DNA from 3 places in the Pantoea sp. X-Soil-TKNS-1279 genome. Region 3 is predicted to be linked to each of the others. Evidence: predicted binding sites of a transcription regulator. Region 3 holds the regulator's gene; each other region holds the start of a gene.
The links. Region 3 encodes LexA, which represses DNA repair genes until DNA is damaged. Its sites were predicted from a motif close to TNCTGTATGTACATACAGNA; they were not measured.
Positions count from the first base shown of each region.

Region 1: the regulator LexA is predicted to act here: its motif matches at 1,066-1,085, upstream of uvrB (excinuclease ABC subunit UvrB).
Region 2: the regulator LexA is predicted to act here: its motif matches at 1,852-1,871, upstream of AC6I8N_RS12250 (DinI-like family protein).

Region 1 is NZ_AP035948.1:1,379,428-1,382,829, forward strand. Features, by position in the region: gene AC6I8N_RS06440 (ABC transporter ATP-binding protein) at 1-268, opposite strand, end outside; gene uvrB (excinuclease ABC subunit UvrB) at 1,165-3,186, shown strand; gene AC6I8N_RS06450 (gluconeogenesis factor YvcK family protein) at 3,258-3,402, opposite strand, start outside.
Region 2 is NZ_AP035948.1:2,596,791-2,600,192, forward strand. Features, by position in the region: gene fliT (flagella biosynthesis regulatory protein FliT) at 1-280, shown strand, start outside; gene yedD (lipoprotein YedD) at 338-805, opposite strand; gene AC6I8N_RS12240 (DUF6388 family protein) at 956-1,279, shown strand; gene iraP (anti-adapter protein IraP) at 1,477-1,770, opposite strand; gene AC6I8N_RS12250 (DinI-like family protein) at 1,908-2,147, shown strand; gene AC6I8N_RS12255 (hypothetical protein) at 2,165-2,431, opposite strand; gene AC6I8N_RS12260 (hypothetical protein) at 2,601-2,864, shown strand; gene AC6I8N_RS12265 (diguanylate phosphodiesterase) at 3,151-3,402, shown strand, end outside.
Region 3 is NZ_AP035948.1:382,965-386,366, reverse strand. Features, by position in the region: gene zur (zinc uptake transcriptional repressor Zur) at 1-82, shown strand, start outside; gene AC6I8N_RS01735 (CsbD family protein) at 152-364, opposite strand; gene dinF (MATE family efflux transporter DinF) at 528-1,853, opposite strand; gene lexA (transcriptional repressor LexA) at 1,944-2,558, opposite strand; gene AC6I8N_RS01720 (diacylglycerol kinase) at 2,664-3,032, opposite strand; gene plsB (glycerol-3-phosphate 1-O-acyltransferase PlsB) at 3,158-3,402, shown strand, end outside.

The sequences.
Region 1 (3,402 bases), 1.0 Mb from region 3:
GACCTTGCGGTACGTAGCCGATACCCATGCGCGCACGTTGCTCCGCCGGTTGCAGCAATAAATCTTCAGGGGGGGAGCCATCTTCCTGCCAGGTCATCGACCCGCTATTGATCGGCAACCGTCCCATAATGCAGTTGACCAGGGTGGTTTTACCCATCCCAGGGCTACCCAGCACGCCCGTGCAGGTGCCAGGGGGCAGATCGAGGTCCACATCCCACAGGATATGGTTTTGACCGTAAAACTGATTCACCGAACGTAAACTTAGCATCTGACATTCTCCTTCCAGATAATTAGCCTGAATGCTCCCGCTCTGTGTCGTCTGGCAAACAGTCAAACACGATTCATCATTGCCACTCTCACCATCAGTGAGTTGATGCGTATGCTTATGGAGAAACCTGCAATTCCCAGGCCAGTTTGCTGATACCATGAAAAAAAGCAGCAGCAGCGAGGCAAAATCAGGAATTAAAGTTGAGCGATGCTTAACAATTGCTGGGAGTGATAAAACGGCTGCACTTTAGCGGTGCTGAATGCTTAACGTTTCTGGTGCATCTGTGCAGTAATAAGGCAGATCGCTCAGGAATAAGTGGCCTTATTTACTGAGAATTTCGGGCTTTCAGTGACGTCAGCACGGAAAAAGAATAGTTAATGCCACGCGGGCTGTGGGAAAAATAAACATAAAAAATTTTTTTTTCGCACGCCAGGAATAGGCTTAGAAAATTATGCACAGGCGATGGCGGCGGGGCTGCCGTCAGTTATCCACTATTCCTGTGGATAACCTTGTGCATTAGAGACTGAAAACAGAGCGCAAGCGAGGAAATACGCGGCCTGGATACATTATGCTGAGAAACTGGGCTTTTTACTGATTTATAAATAAATCAATATGTTATTTAAAATCAAGCCTGAGATTTTTCTTGTTGGTCATACAACTGCAATTTTATGACGCTCTATTGACAAATGTTAAAAGCATCACCCGTCTGGGGATAACCTTGCGCAACAAGGTTTTGCCAGATGCCGCATAAATTGCACTGAAGCGAGTCGTTGCTGCTCCCTGTTATCGTGCAGGATATCTGTAAATATATCCAGTATTTTTTTCTGGCAAATTCGTCATAGCGGAGTAGAATTAGCAGCCTGCCCGCCGATATCTCCTGCAGGAACGAAAAAATCATGAGTAAAGCCTTCAAACTCAACTCCGAATTTAAACCCTCAGGGGATCAGCCTGAGGCGATTCGTCGTCTGGAAGAGGGGCTGGAAGACGGTCTGGCACACCAGACGCTGTTGGGGGTAACCGGTTCGGGTAAAACCTTTACCATCGCCAATGTGATCGCCGATCTCAACCGGCCAACTATGGTGCTGGCGCCTAACAAGACCCTTGCGGCACAGCTCTATGGAGAGATGAAGGAGTTCTTCCCGGACAACGCGGTGGAGTTCTTCGTCTCCTACTACGACTACTATCAGCCTGAAGCCTATGTGCCCAGCTCCGATACCTTTATCGAAAAGGATGCCTCGGTGAATGAGCACATCGAGCAGATGCGTCTGTCTGCCACCAAGGCGTTGCTGGAGCGACGTGACGTTATCGTGGTGGCGTCGGTGTCGGCCATCTACGGTCTGGGTGACCCTGATCTCTACCTGAAAATGATGCTGCACCTGACGCGTGGCATGATCATCGATCAGCGCAGCATTCTGCGTCGTCTGGCCGAGCTGCAATATACCCGTAATGATCAGGTGTTCCAGCGCGGCACCTTCCGCGTGCGCGGTGAAGTGATCGATATCTTCCCGGCGGAGTCCGATGAGATTGCGCTGCGTGTGGAGCTGTTTGATGAAGAAGTGGAGCGGTTGTCATTGTTTGACCCGCTGACCGGTCAGGTGGTTTCGGTGGTGCCGCGTTTTACCGTCTACCCGAAAACCCACTATGTCACGCCGCGCGAACGCATCCTGCAATCAATGGAAGAGATCAAAAAGGAGCTGGTGGTGCGCCGTCAGGTCCTGCTGGAGAATAATAAGCTGCTGGAAGAGCAGCGCATTACCCAGCGTACCCAGTTTGACCTCGAAATGATGAACGAACTCGGCTACTGCTCGGGTATCGAGAACTATTCACGCTACCTGTCCGGACGTGGGCCAGGCGAGCCGCCTCCGACGCTGTTCGACTACTTACCGGCAGATGGTCTGCTGGTGGTGGATGAGTCCCATGTGACTATCCCGCAGATTGGCGGGATGTATCGTGGTGACCGCGCACGTAAAGAGACGCTGGTGGAGTATGGGTTCCGCCTGCCGTCGGCGCTGGACAACCGCCCGCTCCGCTTCGAAGAGTTTGAAGCGCTGGCACCGCAAACCATTTATGTTTCGGCAACGCCGGGTAATTACGAGCTGGAGAAATCCGGTGGTGAGGTGATTGATCAGGTGGTGCGTCCGACAGGGCTGCTCGATCCGATCCTCGAAGTACGTCCGGTGACCACCCAGGTGGATGACCTGCTGTCGGAGATCCGCAAACGCGTCGAGGTCAACGAACGTGTGCTGGTGACCACCCTGACTAAACGCATGGCGGAAGATCTCACCGAATATCTGGAGGAGCACGGCGAGAAGGTGCGTTATCTGCACTCAGACATCGATACGGTGGAGCGTATGGAGATCATCCGCGACCTGCGTCTGGGGGAATTTGATGTGCTGGTGGGGATTAACCTGTTGCGTGAAGGGCTGGATATGCCGGAAGTGTCGCTGGTGGCGATTCTCGATGCCGATAAAGAGGGCTTCCTGCGTTCGGAGCGTTCTCTGATTCAGACCATTGGCCGCGCTGCACGTAACATTAACGGTAAAGCGATTCTTTACGCAGACAAGATCACCAACTCAATGGCACGCGCCATCGAGGAGACCGAGCGACGTCGTGAGAAGCAGGAGCGGTATAACGAAGCCAACGGCATCGTACCGCAGGGACTGAACAAAAAAATCACCGATATTCTGGAGCTGGGCAAAAACGTGGTCAAAACCCGTGGCAAGGGCAAAACCGCCACGCGCAGCGCCGCTGAAGCCGAAGCCAGCTATCTGGCGCTCACCCCGCAGGCGATGCAGAAGAAGATTCACGAGTTGGAAGGACAGATGCAACAACACGCGCAGAATCTGGAGTTTGAAGAAGCGGCGCGGGTGCGTGATCAGTTGCACGAACTGCGCGAGCTGTTTATCGCTGCGTCCTAATGCACGATAAATCGCGCCGCTACGACTCTCAGCGCGGGTGAGTCGTGGCGGCGTGTTTATCACGCCTTGTTTCAAAATGCCTGGATGGCATGCTCCAGCGCCAGGCGTAACAACTGGCGGTCATGGCGATATTTGATATCCGCCGCTTCCAGCGGTTCACGGACAATTAAGCGTCCTTCCACACCGCGAATATCCGCTGCCGGGCTGACCACCACC
Region 2 (3,402 bases), 2.1 Mb from region 3:
CGGCGAATGGGATGAATTAATCACCAAGGAGATGGAATACGTTAGTGCGGTGCAACAGTTGGCACGATCGACGCAAGATAACGCACCTTCGCTGCAAACTCAGGAGCAACTGCGCCCGGTATTACGCCATATCCTTGACAATGAGAGTGAAGTCAAACGCCTGTTACAGGCACGTCTGGATGAACTGGCACAGTTGGTTGGACAATCATCACGGCAAAAAACCATGATGAGCGCCTATGGCAAGCAAGGCAGCGTATTGGTACCACGTCAGTCAGTCTGAGTGTTACCTGAAGTAGCGGCAGCGAAACCTCTTTCCCTGCCGCTATTTTTTCAACGATTAATTCTGTGCGGCACTCTGCGTCGGACGCAAAATCTCGGGTTCAATATTCTGAATCACATCGTCATTTGGCCGTGCGGCGACTTCTTTTAATGCCTGCTGACATTCAACGGTTGGACGGTCCACTTTACGCATCCGCAAGCCATCGTAACGCAGCTCACCATTATTTAATCTCAGCGGCATCACACGTACCTGGCGTGTCACGTTAACCCATTGGTCATCCAGACGAGTCAGCTTGCCGGGTTTGGCAATAACGCGCTGCCACTGGCGGCAATCAAGCGTATCGCCCTGTGCGCCAATAATCAGACTGCCAATTGCCTGATCGCTCACCAGCTTGCGTTGGGGACCGACCGTTTGCCAGTAGCCCTGCAATTCCGCTGGCGCGGGCGTCTTCACCGCCGCTTCATAATTGTTGATTTGCGCACACCCCGTCAGCGCCAGCGCGGTCAATACCATCCACTTTTTCATCATTCGATCCCTACACTCGCTTCAATGGCGGCTACGTTATAATTTTTCCAGGGCGTTGCGCAAGGTATCTGCACAGGATCTGGCTGGTTCCTGACAAGCTGACGCATGCGCGCTACACTACGCGCCGAGTTTATTAGCAGGAACCTCCGCATGAAAACGCCAGAACAATATTACGCCCAGGCCCGAGAAATGTTTTTTGCCGCCCATCCTGATTTCCAGGCGGCGCTGGATGAATTGACAGAGAATGATGCGCAGCAAGCGGGCATGACCCTGACTGCGCTGCACCAGTGGCACGCAGAACGTATCTATGCCGCGTTCTTACGCCAGAAGAACCTCGACGGCATGCTGTTTTCTATTCAGCTTGCCGAACCGGATAAAGCGGTGGCCGCAGAGGCCATCGAAACCTACCTGAAATCTCACGCGGCGGCGTTAGGTATGACGTGGGAAGAGTTCTGTATTAAGAACGAACTTTAAACACTTCAGTTTTGCGTGGTCGCGATTTCACACCTCCTACCACTCAAAATGATCAGGATAAAGTTGTACAAGGACGTAAAACTTGTATAAGTTAGTTCTACGACTTCGGTCGTAGATTGTCCTTGAACGAATGGTGCTTTTGCACCGCCTCTGGAGGTGTTGCTGGATTTCCACCTCCAGAGGTTCTATTTTTTCACTTACTCTTCACGTTCTATCGCCTTCACTTCGACATAACGCGCCACTGCCAACAGGCGATTGATATGGGTCAGCAGCAGATCCACATCAGACTGCAAAAACTCTTCAGAGGAGCGAGACGCGGTGACAATCGCATCCTGTACCGTTTCACTGATGGTCAGCGAATTATCCTGCTTTGCCTGAATCAATAACGCGGCTAGCAACAGCGACTGCGCTTCGACCTGAGCCATCAGCTCTTTCGCTTCCACATCCATCTTTGCCATCTTAAGTAAAATATCGACGACCAACTGGCGCATGCTTCCCCTCCTGGCGTGAAAAAGTGACGTGGTGAGAGACAGGTCGAGAAAATTATCAGCTTTCCCCTTCCTGCCGCTTGATACTGTTTTTATTTACAGTAATATGGCGCTCTGATTGATTAAATGGAATGCCCTGAATGTTTGTGGAGCTGATTTACGACAAGCGCAACGTCGCAGGATTACCCGGTGCGCGCGAAATGATCTTGCAGGAACTGGAAAAACGCGTGCAGCGGGTATTTCCGGAGCTTGAGGTACGGGTCAAACCGATGGAACGGAACGCCATTGAGACCGATATGAGTAAAAATGATAAAGCCACCCTGGCACGTATCATCGAGGAGATGTTCGATGAAGCCGATATGTGGCTGGTGGCCGACTAAATCACCGCGTTGGTGGCTTAGCGCTCCTGCTCGTTATGATTGACGGCGATTTCCAAATCCTGAATCGCCTGATCAATATCGTCCAGCAGTTTTCCCTGCTTATTAATCAACGTATCGAATCGTGCGGCATACTCTTTGTCTTTATACTCACCGGCATCAAAGGCCAGCCAGTGACTGGAAAGAGTTTCGGTGTTGGTCTGCGCATAATGACGCATCTCTTTTAGCTGTGAGGTGACATCACGCAGGTAGTCAGTTTTGGTTTTGATTGCCTCTGAATCACTCATGTTATATTCCTTTTCTGTGAAAATTACCCATTTAAATAACGCCTCAGTGATTAAAGGTAGTTAAATATATCGATAACGCATTAGGAATAATCGGATCTGACTTTTCTACTGAGGCTGATGCCCGCGCTGCCGTGTGCCGGCCATGCAAATGACTCGCCGAAAAGTATCAATGCAAAAAACCCGCTCACAGGCGGGTCAAGTAACACAAAAACTACGGCAAAAATTACAACACGTCGGTCAAGTGATCGACGACAACCCTTCCGTTTACATCGGTTTGCGTAATACGGTAGCTGACATTCCAGGACCGCTGGATGCACAGTTTATCAAACAGGGAGACATGGCCCTTATGTTCACCATTCTTCCCGACAATACGCCATTCGGTAATATCTTCCTGACCGCGATTGTTGAGCCTTTGTATGCTCTGTTCTACTAAGCGATCGCTATCATCAATCTTCAAATAATCACGCAACATTGTGCTCACCTCCCGTTAACGAAGGTCACACTACGCTTTTTATTTGTCGTTTCAATCTAATATTTTTATCGTTGACCAGTACACGGTCGGATGCAGAAAGAATCCGATTTGACGTAAACAGAACAGCGCTTTTTACCCTGTCGAGCGTTTTCAGACGCTTCTCAAGATAAATAATCGCTGTCTGAGACATTTTCCCTGGATGCTCTGTTAATGTAGACCTCACAAAAATAATGTTCCGGAACCTGCCATGCTCTCAACCATCCTTTATCGCAGCCATCTCTGCGACCATGTTCCAGTGAAAAGACTGGAAGACATGGTTGAAAAAGCCAATAGAAATAATGAATTATTGGATGTGACGGGCATTTTATTATTTGACGGGCTGCATTTTTTTCAGTTGCTCGAAGGGCCAACCGATGCTGTACAGTCTATCTATGACCGGATCTGCAAAGACGCCCGCCATCAAAACCTGGTAGAGCTATTGCACGACTATGCCCCGGCG
Region 3 (3,402 bases):
TGAAGTAGAAGCCTGTACGCATCACGAAAGCTGTGAGCACGATCATCAGGTGGAAAGTAAGAAGCGGGGTAAAAAAGGATAGATGGCACATCCCTGTGCCAGCCCGATCATCACGATCGGAGGGCAGGAGCATCGTCCTTAAACGGGTCCGTTACCAGCGATAATCCTTGTTGTGACTTTCCCAGTCTTTAACTTCTCGCTCGGCCTGATCTTTTGCATAGCCGTAGCGTTCCTGAATTTTCCCGACAAGCTGATCGCGTTTCCCTTCAATGACCGTCATATCGTCATCCGTCAGCTTGCCCCATTTTTCTTTCACTTTCCCTTTGAATTGTTTCCAGTTTCCGCTCACTTCGTCTTTGTTCATAACCTTTCTCCATGTTATGTCGAGTGATAGTGGTGGAATACCCAACGCCAGCGGGTAAAACCAACATAAAGCGCCACTCATTCGCGCCGACAAGGATAATTATAGTAGACATTGCGGAATGGTTAGCACACTTACGGATTATTCTGTATTCAAAGCATCATAGTTAACTGTTTGCGAACCAGCTGTCATGACGCCAGTGACGACGCCAGACGAACCAGAGCGTTATTCCACGCACGGCCAGAAACACCGTCACCGCCAGCCACAATCCATGATTACCTAACCAGGGAAGCGTCAGTAATGACAGGCCATAACCGAGCGCCGCCAGCGCCATGCTGTTACGCATTTCCCGGCCGCGCGTTGCCCCGATAAACATGCCATCCAACAGGTAGCACCACACGCCCACTAACGGCATCACTACCTGCCATAGCAGATAGCGATCGGCCGCATCGCGTAATGCTTCCAGTGAAGTCAGCAGGGCCACGATATGGGTGCCAAATAACGCATAAATCGCCGCAAACAGCAGCGCGACCAACCCCGCCTGACGGCAGGCAGCATGCCAGATCAGCAATAGCCGGCTGCGATCTTTGGCACCGACGGCTTCACCAGAACACGCTTCAACCGCATAAGCAAAGCCATCCTGTGCATACGCGGTGAAAGTCAGAAACATCAACAGCACCGCATTGACCGCTACCACATCCGGGCCAATACGTGCACCGAGTATCGTCAGGGAAGCAAAGCAGATTTGTAGCAGGAAGGAGCGCAACATAATGTCGCGATTGAGGCGAAACAGACGAGCAGCATCACCGCGCCAACTCTCCCGCAGCATCGCCAAATCAATTCCGCGCAGCTTCAATACACGCGCCACCATCCATAATCCGACGGCAAGGGTCGTATATTCAGCCAGTGCCGTTGCTGCTGCGGCACCTGCTACGCCCCAATGCAGCCCCAACACAAACGCCAGATCCAACAGGATATTGACCAAATTCCCCACCACCAGTAGCACCACTGGCGCACGCGCATATTGCACCCCCAACAACCAACCGAGGATGACCAGGTTTGCCAGCGTGGCGGGAGCGCTCAGCCAGCGAATCTGAATGAACAATTGCGCCTGCTGTTGGACCTCCTGGCTGCCACCCATCAGCACCGCTGCCAGATTACTGACTGGCGTGCGCAGCAAAATAAACAGCACACCGGCCACCAGGGCAATGAGTAAAGGCTGGGTAAGCGCCCGAGCCAGTGCCTTTTTGTTGCCAGCACCAAATGCCTGAGCAGTCAGCCCGGTGGTGCTCATACGTAAAAACAGCAGCAACATAAAGATGAAACTGGTCGCCGTGGTGCCAACCGCCACACCGCCGAGATAAATGGGACTATCGAGATGACCAATGACGGCGGTATCAACCACGCCAAGTAGCGGAACAGTGATATTGGAGAGAATCATAGGCAGCGCCAGCCGCCAGAGTGCTTTGTCAGAGGAGGAAAACAGCTGCATCAGCCCGTCCCGGTTTGCTGCACTACCGTCTTGTCAGAGAATAAAACCACGGCAGCACAGAAGGCTGCCGTAGCAGGGGGAATCAAGGTATCAGAGCCACTCGCCGTTACGCACAATGCCTACCGCCAGCCCTTCGACCGTCAGGGATTGTTCGCGGGTATCAACAACAATCGGCTGGAAGTCGCTGTTTTCCGGCAGCAGTTGCACAATTGCGCCCTGCTTTTTCCAGCGCTTCACCGTGACTTCATCATCGATACGTGCGACGACAACCTGGCCGTTACGCACTTCCTGTGTTTTGTGTACCGCCAGCAGATCACCATCCATAATGCCGATATCTTTCATCGACATGCCGCTGACACGTAGCAGGAAATCAGCGCTGGGTTTGAACAGGTTAGCATCGACCTGGTAGTGCGCTTCAATGTGCTCCTGCGCCAGCAAAGGTTCACCCGCAGCGACACGGCCAACCAATGGCAGCCCCTCACTGGCTTCTTCTTCCATCAATAAACGAATGCCGCGCGAAGCGCCGGAAACGATCTCAATAACGCCTTTACGCGCTAATGCTTTCAGGTGTTCTTCTGCCGCATTAGGTGAGCGGAAGCCCAGCTGCGAAGCAATTTCCGCACGCGTTGGCGGCATGCCCGTCTGGTTAATATGGTCGCGAATCAGATCATAGACCTGTTGCTGCCTGCTGGTTAACGCTTTCATCCCGCCCCCTGGTTGTTTATACAGTCGCTGTGAGTATATACAGGTATTGGTGAAATGGAAACCAAAACTGAGGGAAAAATCAGCGAGTTGATGAATCCGGAATCCTTATCGCAAATGTGACCAAAGCAGCGCGATCCAGACAAACAGCGCCAGTAAAATAGCCAGCAACACGGCGGCCGATCCCATGTCTTTCGCGCGTCCAGCCAGCGGATGGCGTTCCTGACCAATGCGGTCGACAACGGCTTCAATGGCGCTATTCAGGATCTCAACAATGACCACCAGCACTACGGAACCAATCATGAGTACGCGGGAAATAGCATCAACATCCAGCCAGCACGCCACTATAATTGCCACTAATGCGGCAATAGCTTCCTGGCGAAACGCTGCTTCATGTGTCCAGGCAGCGCGCAATCCCTGCCAGGAATAACCGGCTGCTTTCACTATCCTGAGAAAACCGGTGACGTTATTTGCCATGTCGTTGAACCCTTTACTCGTTTTGACGTCAATGTCTGGGCAGCCGGAGTGGTGCAGCCACAGATTTTCGCGGCGCATTCTGGTATGCTTGCCGCGCTTTGCTAACAAGAGGCTTGAAGTTGTCTATGTCAGGTTGGCGTAAACTTTATTATAAATTATTGAATTTACCACTCTCCATTTTGGTAAAGAGTAAGGCCATTCCCGCCGATCCCGTGTCCGAGCATGGACTGGATCCGACGCGGCCTATCCTGTATGTACTGCCTTATGATTCCAAGGCCGATCTCCTCACACTGCGTTCGCAGTGTCTGAAACACGATCTGCCGGATCCGCTCGCACCGCTGGAAATTGACGGCTCATTGCTGCCGCGACA